3 regions of the Streptomyces sp. SLBN-8D4 genome follow, and region 2 is predicted to be linked to each of the others. Evidence: riboswitches for the same ligand, from Rfam matches in the RefSeq annotation. Region 2 holds a riboswitch; each other region holds the start of a gene.
The links. Region 2 has a riboswitch for cyclic di-AMP ahead of RKD20_RS06400 (M23 family metallopeptidase). Riboswitches for the same ligand answer to the same signal wherever they lie in the genome.
Positions count from the first base shown of each region.

Region 1 (3,545 bases), 1.3 Mb from region 2:
AGGAGGGCCCCACGGCCGAGGAGATGGAGCGCGCCCAGGCCCAGTTGGAGCGCGAGTGGCTGGACCGGCTCGGCACCGTCGCGGGCCGCGCCGACGAACTGTGCAGGTACGCCGTCCTGTTCGGCGACCCGCAGCTCGCCCTGACCGCCGTACAGCGCGTCCTGGAGGTGAGCGCCGAGGAAGTGCAGGAGGTCGCCAAGGCCACACTGCGCCCCGACAACCGCGCGGTGCTCGTCTACGAGCCCACCGCCCCGGCCGAGATCGCCGACAGCGCCGAGGACGCCGCCGAGGATCCGGAAGCCGCGGCGACCGTAGAAGCCACCGACGAGAACGAGGAGGCGGCCAAGTGACCGAGCTCGCCGCGATGGAATTCCACCCGCAGCCGCAGGCGGGCGAGCCCAAGGTCTGGGCCTTCCCCGCCCCCGAGCGCGGGACGCTCGACAACGGCCTCACGCTCCTGCGCTGCCACCGTCCCGGCCAGCAGGTCGTCGCCGTCGAGGTGCTCCTGGACGCGCCCCTGGACGCCGAGCCGGCCGGCCTGGACGGTGTCGCCACGATCATGGCGCGCGCGTTCTCCGAGGGCACCGACAAGCACTCCGCCGAGGACTTCGCCGCCGAGCTGGAGCGCTGCGGCGCCACCCTCGACGCGCACGCCGACCACCCGGGTGTCCGCCTGAGCCTCGAAGTGCCCGCCTCCCGCCTGGCCAAGGCACTCGGTCTGCTGGCCGACGCGCTCAGGGCGCCCGCGTTCGCGGACAGCGAGGTGGAGCGGCTCGTCCGCAACCGCCTCGACGAGATCCCGCACGAGCTGGCCAACCCGTCCCGCCGCGCGGCCAAGGAGCTGTCCAGGGAGCTGTTCCCGGCGGACTCGCGTATGTCGCGCCCCCGCCAGGGCACCGAGGAGACCGTCGAGAACATCGACTCCGCGGCCGTGCGGGCCTTCTACGAGAAGCACGTGCGGCCCGCCACCGCGACCGCCGTGGTCGTCGGTGACCTCACCGGCATCGACCTGGACGCGCTGCTCGCCGACACCCTCGGCTCCTGGACCGGCTCCACCGGCCGGCCGCGCCCCGTGCCGCCGGTGACCGCCGACGACACCGGCCGGGTCGTCATCGTGGACCGCCCTGGCGCCGTCCAGACGCAGCTGCTGATCGGCCGTATCGGTGCGGACCGGCACGCACGCGTGTGGCCCGCGCAGGTGCTCGGCACGTACTGCCTCGGCGGCACCCTCACCTCCCGCCTGGACCGCGTCCTGCGCGAGGAGAAGGGCTACACCTACGGCGTACGGTCGTTCGGCCAGGTCCTCAGGTCCGCCCCGGACGGCTCGGGCGCCGCGATGCTCGCCATCAGCGGCTCGGTCGACACCCCGAACACCGGTCCCGCCCTGGACGACCTGTGGAAGGTGCTGCGCACGCTCGCCGAGGGCGGTCTCACCGACGCCGAGCGCGATGTCGCCGTACAGAACCTCGTCGGTGTGGCACCGCTCAAGTACGAGACGGCCGCGGCCGTCGCGAGCACGCTGGCCGACCAGGTCGAGCAGCACCTGCCCGACGACTACCAGGCGACCCTGTACCAGCAGCTCGCCGCGACCGGCACCGTCGAGGCCACCGCCGCCGTCGTGAACGCCTTCCCGGTGGACCGGCTGGTGACGATCCTGGTCGGCGACGCGGCCGCCATCAAGGAGCCCGTCGAAGCCCTCGGCATCGGCGAAGTCAAGGTCGTGACGGCCGAGTAGAGGAACCCGGCTCAGGGGGCCCTGGTGGCGCAAACGTCACCAGGGCCCCCAGATGTCCGGATTGGGCAGGAGGTTGCCTGTCTGCCCTGTGGGATGCGCTACAAACACCCTCATCGGTTTGGGGATTGAAAGCAGGCCCGCTTAGCGTCCTCTGGGCTGTCCGTCAGGCACCGCGCCGCGTCCGCGGCACCGGACAGTCATCGCCGAGTCCCCGCATGGCGTGAGCCAGGGGAGCCGGGGACCCACGTCCCTGGGGTGAATCGGACGCCCGCGCACCGCGAGGGGGTCCGTAGGAGACCTTCCTGCTCCGAACCCGTCAGCTAACCCGGTAGGCGAGAAGGAAGGAAAGGATCAGCCACCACATGGCGTTCACCTGCGCCGCCGGGAAGCACCGTCGTCCCAGCCGTATGAAGCGCACGACCGCCCGCGCCGCGGGCGTCGCGGCTCTTGCCACCACCGGCGTCCTCGGCGCCGTCGCGGCCCCGGCGCTCGCCGCCGACAACTCCGTCGAGCAGACCGGTCTCATGCCCGTCGTCACCGTCGGGGACTCCCTCGCGGACCAGCTCGGCGCCCAGGCCGAGGCCCAGGCGCAGGCAGCCGCGCAGAAGAAGGCGGCGGCGGAGGCCAAGCGCAAGGCCGAGGCGCGCGCCAAGGAGATACGCGAGGCCAAGGAGCGCGCCGCCCGTGAGGCCGAGCGCAAGCGCCTCAACGCCTTCGTCGCCCCGATCTCCGGTTCCTACATCTCCACCGGCTACAAGACCGGCGGCTCCCTGTGGTCCTCCGGCAGCCACACCGGTGTCGACTTCCACGCCGCCAGCGGCACCTCCGTGCACGCGGTCGGCCGCGGCACCGTCGTGGAGACGGGCTGGGGCGGGTCGTACGGGAACCAGATCGTGATCAGGATGGCCGACGGCACGTACACCCAGTACGGCCACCTGTCGTCCATCGGCGTCTCGGTCGGCCAGTCGGTCACCCCCGGCCAGCAGATCGGCCTCTCCGGCGCGACCGGCAACACCACCGGACCGCACCTGCACTTCGAGGCGCGCACCAGCCCGGAGTACGGCTCGGACATCGACCCCGTCTCCTACCTGCGCTCGCACGGCGTGAACGTCTGACGACCCGTCGCGCACACTCCGCGAGACCCCGGCTCCCCGAGCCTCGTTTCCAGCGGCCCGTTGTCCAAAAAATATCCCTGGATTCCGGTCCGCCGTCGGAAATTCCCGCTCATTGCAATAGAGTCACTGAACACACGTCAATCGGCGACGTTTCACGGGGATTAAGACGGAGGTCGGACATGCGTATTCCGGCGCACTCGGTATGCACTGCGATCCGGGACGACATCGTCGCCGGTGTCCACGAGCGCGGGAGCCGGCTCACCGAGGAACTGCTCGCCCGTCGCTACGGAGTCTCCCGCGTCCCCGTCCGCGAGGCCCTGCGCACCCTGGAGGCCGAGGGCTTCGTGGTGACGCGGCGGCACGCGGGCGCGTGTGTGGCCGAACCGACCGAGCAGGAGGGCGCCGACCTCCTGGAGATGCGCATGCTCCTCGAACCGCTCGGCGCCACCCGGGCCGCCCAGCGGCGCACCGAGGCCCATCTGAAGGTGCTGCGCGGCCTGGTCAGGCTGGGCCAGGAGCGGGCCAGGCGGGGCAACAGCGACGACCTGCGCTCCCTGGGGGGCTGGTTCCACGAGACGCTCGCCCAGGCCTCCGGCAGCCCCGCGCTGACCTCGCTGCTGACCCAGCTGCGGCACAAGATCGCCTGGATGTACGTCGTGGACGCACCCGCCAACCCCGTGGAGTCCTGGGCGGAG
Region 1 covers NZ_JBMGQC010000001.1:2,664,393-2,667,937, reverse strand. Annotated here, with positions in the region: gene RKD20_RS11695 (M16 family metallopeptidase) at 1-350, shown strand, start outside; gene RKD20_RS11690 (M16 family metallopeptidase) at 347-1,735, shown strand; cyclic di-AMP (ydaO/yuaA leader) riboswitch at 1,927-2,084, shown strand; gene RKD20_RS11685 (M23 family metallopeptidase) at 2,098-2,850, shown strand; gene RKD20_RS11680 (GntR family transcriptional regulator) at 3,030-3,545, shown strand, end outside.
Region 1: linked by a shared signal. The riboswitch ahead of RKD20_RS11685 (M23 family metallopeptidase) and the one ahead of RKD20_RS06400 (M23 family metallopeptidase) in region 2 are both predicted to bind cyclic di-AMP.

Region 2 (3,545 bases):
TAAGCCACTCCTAAAGTGTTGGCCAAACCAGGAATAGCCCTTTCACCAGGAGTGTTGACACTGCGACCGCCACACCCTGAAGTCACTGATCCGGAAGTGGCTCCAGGTGGTCCGGAACGCGAAGTGCCCGCTCGTATAAGGCTCCGGGTCGGTGTAGTCGAAGACGAGCCGCCCGTTGTTCCACCACTGCACCCTGGAGCCGTCGGAGACGATCCGTACCCGGTTCGGCTCGTTCGCGGCCAGCAGCGGCTCGGTGTAGTCGTAAATCAGGGGCCGCACACCGGATTGTCCGACGTAGCGGCGCAGCCGTGTCGTGGTGTTGTAGTTGGCGCCGTAGCCGGAGTAGTACGTCCTCAGGTAGTCGTACTCCGCGAGCGCCCCGCCCCGGGGGACGGCGAAGAGGTCGTCGGGGGACCGGACGTCGACCGCGTTCCAGAAGTTGTTCAGGTCGGACACCCGGTCGTTGGCCCCGCCCGCGGACACGGGTGTGGCGGTGTACTCCAGGACGTACGGCCCTGCGAGCGGCTGCCTGAACCAGATCGTCGCACCGGCCGGCACGTCGACCTCCAGGATCCCGCGCCGCGCGGTGACCGTGCCGCCCTGCTCCAGTTCGACGGCCCAGCGGCCGAGGCCGTGACGGAAGTCGTCGTGAGCGATGAGGCGCCGGTGGCGGGGCGAGGCGCTCGCGGTGGCCGCGGGGGCGAGGGCTGCCAGGGCGGCGCCGGCCGCGAGGGCTCCGAAGGCTCTGCGCGTGGTCGTCATGGCGGACGGTTCCTTCCGGGAAGGGGGTGAACTCCGAAGCCGTTAGAAAGCGCTTACGCAGCAACGGAGTTCACTGTGCCCCGCCCCTCCCCCACCTGTCGACGCCCCGAGCGCGCCTGCCACAAGAACGCAACGAAGCGATCATGAAGGCGCGAACACCCCCGACCGGCATCGCGCTTCCACGGAAACACCGAAGGCCGGACCCGGGGATCGGGGTCCGGCCTTCGGTGGCACAGGGGGGCGTCAGCCGACGGCGACGCCCTTGGAGCGGAGGTAGGCGACCGGGTCCACGTCGGAGCCGTAGTCCGGCGTGGTGCGGATCTCGAAGTGCAGGTGCGGGCCGGTCACATTGCCGGTCGCGCCGGAGAGGCCGATCTGCTGGCCCTCGGACACGGTCTGGCCGGCCGAGACGGAGAGCTGGGACAGGTGGGCGTACTGCGCGTAGTAGCCGTCGGCCAGCTTGATGACGACCTGGTTGCCGTAGGCGCCGCCCCAGCCCGCGGAGACGACCGTACCCGCGCCGACGGCCTTGAGCGAGGTACCGGTCGGGACGACGAAGTCGACGCCGGTGTGGTAGCCGCTGGACCACATGCTGCCCGCGACGCGGTAGCCGGTGCCGATGGTGGCGCCGCTGACCGGGAGGGTGAAGCCGCTGGCACTGCTGGTGGTGTCGGCGCTCTGGGTGACGGCCGTCGACTTCGAGGACGCCTTCTTCGGCTCGGCCTTCTCGGTCCTCGCCGAGGACGACGAGGAGGAGCCGGTCTTCGTCGCGCCCGCCTTGGCCTTCTTGCCGATCGAGAGCTTCAGACCCGGGTGGATCAGCGACGGGTCGTCGCCGACCGCCTGGCGGTTGTCGGCGTAGAGCTTCTTCCAGCCACCGCTCACATGCTGTTCGTCGGCGATCTTCGAGAGATAGTCACCGACCCGCACCGAATAGGTGCGCACGGTCGAGGTCTTTGCCGCGTCTTTCTTCGCAGCCGCCTTTTCGGCGGACTTCTCAACGGCCTTCTGCGTGACGGGAATCGACTGAACGGCCTTTTCCGACACGGACTGCGAGGTGGCGGCGTGCGCGCCGGTGGCCCCCATGAGCGGGAGGGCGAGCGCGGCGCCCCCGGTTCCGGCGACGGCGATCGAGCGGGCGAAGCGCTGGGACTTCGGGCGGCGGTGCTTACCCTTCGCGGGCATGACGAATTCCTCTCCGGCGCCTGCGAGGTGAGCTGTCGGGTGCGGGCTGGAGATGCCCGGCCGCGCCGAGACGCGACTAAACCCCAAGCCTGTTCCGGAGACCGGAACAGGCAGTACTGCCTGTGGGTCCCCCGCTCCTGCCGTTCACGGGTAAGTGGGTGTGGGGAATCCGTTCGGCGGCAGGATTGGGCGTCCGACCGGATCGGTGGCGAACGTAAACGAGCAAGACGCAAAGGGACAAGTGAGAGGTTGCGCGGGTATGCGTTTCCCTTGATCCCCTATGAGAATTACCAGTCACCCTGCGTGTATCGGCCGCGCTTCTCCCACCCAAACCCCCTTGATAAACCTGTGAATTACGTGAACATGACGGGCGACACACCGTCACGGCTATGACGCTCCTCACGTCACGAATTCACAGGAATCCTCATTCCGGAAGGAGTTGGAAGGAAGCTAGTAATTCGGACAGAAGCCCTAGATGCGGCGCAGTCGGATAACCGTCGCATCGAGGTCGCCGCGCAACCCGGTCCGAAGTCCGTGATGCATCAGTACGACCCCTCGGTGAACTTCGCCCGTTTCAGGGCATTCGTACGACGCTGTCGGATCGAGCCCGCGCAGCCGCAGCGAGGGGACGGGCTCGCCGTACTTCTGCGCCTGAAGCCAGGCGAGGACGACGGTCTCGTCCCCGCGGACGTACTGCACCGCACTCAGTCCGCCCCGCGGAGGCCGCAGCCGGTAGAGGTCGCCATGCTGCACCAGCGGCCTGATCTCCTTGTAGAGCTTCACCCAGCGACCGGCTTCGGCGAGCTCCTCCTCTGTCCACTCGGCGAGGTCCCCGCCGACTCCGAGCACCCCGGCCATCGCGCTCACGAACCGGAACCGCAGCGAGCTCACCCGGCCGTTGAGCTGGGTGTTGGGACTGTCGGTGACCCAGGCGGCCATCACGCGCGCGGGATGGATCTGACTGAAGCCGTCCTGAATGGCGAGCCGGTCGAGCGGGTCGGTGTTGTCCGAGGTCCACACCTGGTCGGTACGGCTGAGCACCCCGAGGTCGATCCGGCCGCCGCCCCCCGAGCAGGACTCGAAGGCCACGCCCGGGTGAGCCGCCCGCAACCGGTCCAACAGGGCGTAGAAGCCACGCACATGGTCGACCCACAGGCGCTGCGGGTAGGACTCGCCGGGCCAGCCCGCGTCCGTGAAGCAGCGGTTGAAGTCCCACTTCACATAGTCGATCGGGGCCGAGGAGAGCAGGGTGTCGAGCTGCTCCCACAGGTACTCCTGGACGTCCTCCCGCGCGAGGTTCAGCACGAGCTGATTGCGGAACTCCGTCCTCTTACGTCCCGTTTGGTACTGCACCCAGTCCGGGTGGGCGCGGTACAGCTCGCTGTCCGGGTTGATCATCTCCGGCTCGACCCAGATGCCGAACTGCATGCCGAGCGCGCGCACGTAGTCGCCGAGCGGCTTGAGGCCGGAGGGGAAGCGGTCGGGGTTGGGCGCCCAGTCGCCGAGTCCGGCCCGGTCACTGGTGCGGGCACCGAACCAGCCGTCGTCGACCACGAACAGCTCGACGCCCATCGCCGCGGCCCGCCGGGCGAGGGTGC
Region 2 covers NZ_JBMGQC010000001.1:1,371,721-1,375,265, forward strand. Annotated here, with positions in the region: gene RKD20_RS06395 (DUF6250 domain-containing protein) at 43-762, opposite strand; gene RKD20_RS06400 (M23 family metallopeptidase) at 1,006-1,947, opposite strand; cyclic di-AMP (ydaO/yuaA leader) riboswitch at 1,950-2,118, opposite strand; gene RKD20_RS06405 (alpha-galactosidase) at 2,419-3,545, opposite strand, start outside.

Region 3 (3,545 bases), 2.8 Mb from region 2:
GGCCCTGGGCGTGGTGGGCGTCCTTCAGCAGGCCGGGCGTTCGGTCCCCGATGACATCGCTGTCGGCGGCTTCGACGACTCCCCGGCGGCCACCGCCATCGCCCCCGCCCTCACCACCATGCGCCAGCCCTTCGACCGCATCAGCGCCGAGATGGTCCGCATGCTCCTCGCCCAGATCGCGGGCGAGGACACGGCCGGAGTGATCCTCCCGACGGAACTGGTGGTCCGGGACTCGGCGTAGCGCTCCGCGGGCAGCCCGATGTGCGGGTGGAGCAGCATGAGACAGCCCGGGCGCGACCTCCGGGAGCCGGAACTGCCGTCAACGCATGTGAAAGCAGCAGCCGTCCGGTTCGCGTCGAGTCGGAGGGGCCAACCATCCGTATTCTCTGATCATGGCCGCCTCTTCCGCATATTCACTGATCGCCACTGACCTGGACGGAACGCTGCTGCGGACCGACGACACCCTCTCCGACCGGTCGTTGGCCGCGCTCGCACGGGTGGCCGCGGGTGGGGCCCGGCATCTCGTCGTGACGGGCCGGCCGGCGCCCAGAGTGCGGCCGCTGCTCGACGACCTCGGCAGTACGGGGCTCGCGGTGTGCGGACAGGGCGCGCAGGTGTACGACGCCGGCGCGGACCGTCTGCTCTGGTCGGTGACCCTGGACCGGGAGCTGGCCGAGACCGCGCTGGGCAAGATCGAGGCCGAGGTCGGGCAGGTGTACGCGGCCGTGGACCAGGACGGAGTCGACGGACTCACACTCATCGAACCGGGCTATCTGATGCCCCATCCGACCCTGCCCGCCGTACGGGTCGGCCGACGCGACGACCTGTGGTGCGAGCCGATCAGCAAGGTGCTGCTGCGCCACCCCTACCTGTCCGACGACGAGTTGGCGGTCACGGCGCGGTCGGTGGTGGGCTCGCTGGCGACGGTCACCATGTCGGGCCCCGGGACCGTCGAACTCCAGCCATGCGGCATCACCAAGGCGACCGGCCTCGCGCTGGCCGCCGAACACCTGGGACTCGGGCCCGAGGTGACGATCGCCTTCGGGGACATGCCCAACGACATCCCGATGTTCGACTGGGCGGCCCGCGGTGTGGCGATGGCCAACGCCCACCCCGAACTCAAGGCCGTGGCCGACGAGGTGACCCTGTCGAACGAGGACGACGGCATCGCCGTCGTCCTCGAAAAACTGTTCAGCCAGGCGTAGTTCCTAGTACGCGCCAAACACGTTGTCGATGGACCCGTACCGCTGCGCCGCGTAGTTGCAGGCCGCGGTGATGTTCGCGACCGGGTCGTACGGGTCCCACGAGGTGTTGGCCACGTGGTACGCGTTGAAGGTCGGGTCGATCACCTGGAGCAGGCCCTTGGAGGGCGTGCCGGCGGCCGCGTTGGAGTCCCAGAGGTTGATGGCGTAGGGGTTGCCGGAGGACTCACGGATGACGTTGCGGTAGATGCCGTCGTAGGAGCCGGGGATGCCGTGCTCCGCCATGACGGCGAGGGAGGCCCGGATCCAGCCGTCGAGGGTGTTGGAGTAGCCGAGTGTGGTCGCGGTCTGCACGGTCGGGGTGGCCGCGGACGCGCTGGTCGCGCCGACGAGCGGGAGCGCGAGGACGGCGACACCGGTACCGGCGACGGCGAGCCTGCGGACGAGACGGCTGGTACGGGGACGGCGGTGCTGAGCGGCAGCGGGCATGGCGAAGTTCCTCTCCGTCGCCTGCGAGGTGAGCTGTCGGGTTCGGGCGGGAGCTGCCCGGCCACGCTTGCGAAAAGCGCGACTTCACCCCAAGCCGTACCGGTATGTCCGAAGACATCCGGCCCGGCGGCTTACCTGGTTCCCCCGCTCCTGCCGTGGTTCTCGGTGGGTGTAGCGGGCGGTGGCAGGATTCGGCGGCCGCCCGACAGGCCGGGAACGTATGCGAGAGCACATGTCCGGAACAAGTGGCGAATTCACATGCGATGCCTATTGACCTTGGTAAGAGGCATTTGGGGCACTTGATCCTTTGCGTTCGCCAAGCCTCAACTCGCGCACGGTAAAAGGCGGATCGATAGATTCCGGATGTCCGCCGATCCGTCCGCCCGAGTGGGTCAAGTCACAGCCGAGCACAAGAAGGGTAAAACGGTCAGGAATGCCCAACTCGTGTTCAACCGGCCGTGCGTGGGATCCGCTTCTCCCATGTCCGGTGGAAGACCACCTCGTCGCCGGCGGTGCACACGACCTCGTCCGAGGTGTGGAAGTCCGTCCCGTCGCAGGTGATCTCCGAGCGGGTGCGGACGGTGGTGTCCCAGGCGAGCTCGGGGCGGTGCAGCCGGATCGTCCAGTCCGAGCGGGTGCGGGCGGACAGAGGGTCCTGCTCGTCGATCGTGTACGTCTCCAGCGCGTCCTCGGTGATCTCCAGCCCGTCGGGGTACACGCGCGTGCCGCCGTACCGGGGGTCGACCTCCAGACGCCACTCACCCTTGGCCACGTCACGGACGACCAGGCGCTCGGGGCGGGGTTCGTCCAGGGTGGCGGGGCTCCATCCGTCAGCGGCTGCACCGCGGGTGACCCCGAGCGGCGCCGACTGCTCCGGTTCCTCGAAGGCGATGTCCGAGGCCGATTCCCGCGCGCGTACCGGCAGTTCGAGGAAGCTGCCCGCCGGCTCCAGGGTGAATCCGGCCTGCGAACCGGGCTGCGGCCAGATCCACGGCCAGTACGCGGAGGAGACGGCGAGCCGGATGCGGTGACCGGGCGGGAAGGCATGCCCGATGCCGTTCAGCTCGAAGGCCACCTCCTGTGTGGCCCCTGGCTCCCAGGGCACTACCCGGTCCCGTCCATGGCGGGCCGAGAGGTTCAGCACCCCTCGCGTGACGAGCGTCGACGACCCGTCCGGGGCGACATCGCAGAGCCGCGCGGCGATCTGCCCGCGCGACACCTCCGAGGTCACCCTGAGCCGCACCCGCGGCCGCCCGAGGACCCACGTCTCCTCGCCCGTCGCGAACTCGAAACAGGCCGAACGGGCGTCCTCCTCCCGCTGGTCCGGCGGCAGGTCGGCGTCGTTGCCGAGAGGGCGGAAACGGCCGGCGTCCACGCCCGTGTGCTGCGGGGAACGGACCAGGACGGGGGCGCCCTGAAGGCCGTACGCCACCGTCGTCACGTGGGGGGAGGGCCAGGCCGGCTCGCCGACCCAGCGGCCGGGCAGGGTGTCGAGGACGGTGGCCGGGGGGTGGGAGTCGCTGACGTAGGCCCTCAGGAGGGGTTCCCGCATGACGCCGGTGTCGATGCCCTTGAGGTGCTGGTCCCACCAGCGAAGGGTCTCCTGGAGGAAGCCGATCGCCGGGCCGGGCGCCCGGCCGCGGTCCGGGTACTGGTGGGACCAGGGGCCGACGATCCCCCGTACCCGGTCGGCCGGCAGGTGCTCGACGAGCCGCAGGACCGTGTCGCGGTACGGGTCGTGCCAGCCGCCGACCGCGAGGACGGCCGCGCCGATCGCGTCGTGGTCGTCGGCCTCGGCCTCGGCCTCGCGGACGCTGCCGTGGCGCCAGTAGTCGTCGCGGGTCTGGTGGTCGA
Region 3 covers NZ_JBMGQC010000001.1:4,127,396-4,130,940, reverse strand. Annotated here, with positions in the region: gene RKD20_RS18465 (LacI family DNA-binding transcriptional regulator) at 1-241, shown strand, start outside; gene RKD20_RS18460 (HAD family hydrolase) at 393-1,205, shown strand; gene RKD20_RS18455 (transglycosylase SLT domain-containing protein) at 1,209-1,691, opposite strand; cyclic di-AMP (ydaO/yuaA leader) riboswitch at 1,695-1,869, opposite strand; gene RKD20_RS18450 (CocE/NonD family hydrolase) at 2,140-3,545, opposite strand, start outside.
Region 3: linked by a shared signal. The riboswitch ahead of RKD20_RS18455 (transglycosylase SLT domain-containing protein) and the one ahead of RKD20_RS06400 (M23 family metallopeptidase) in region 2 are both predicted to bind cyclic di-AMP.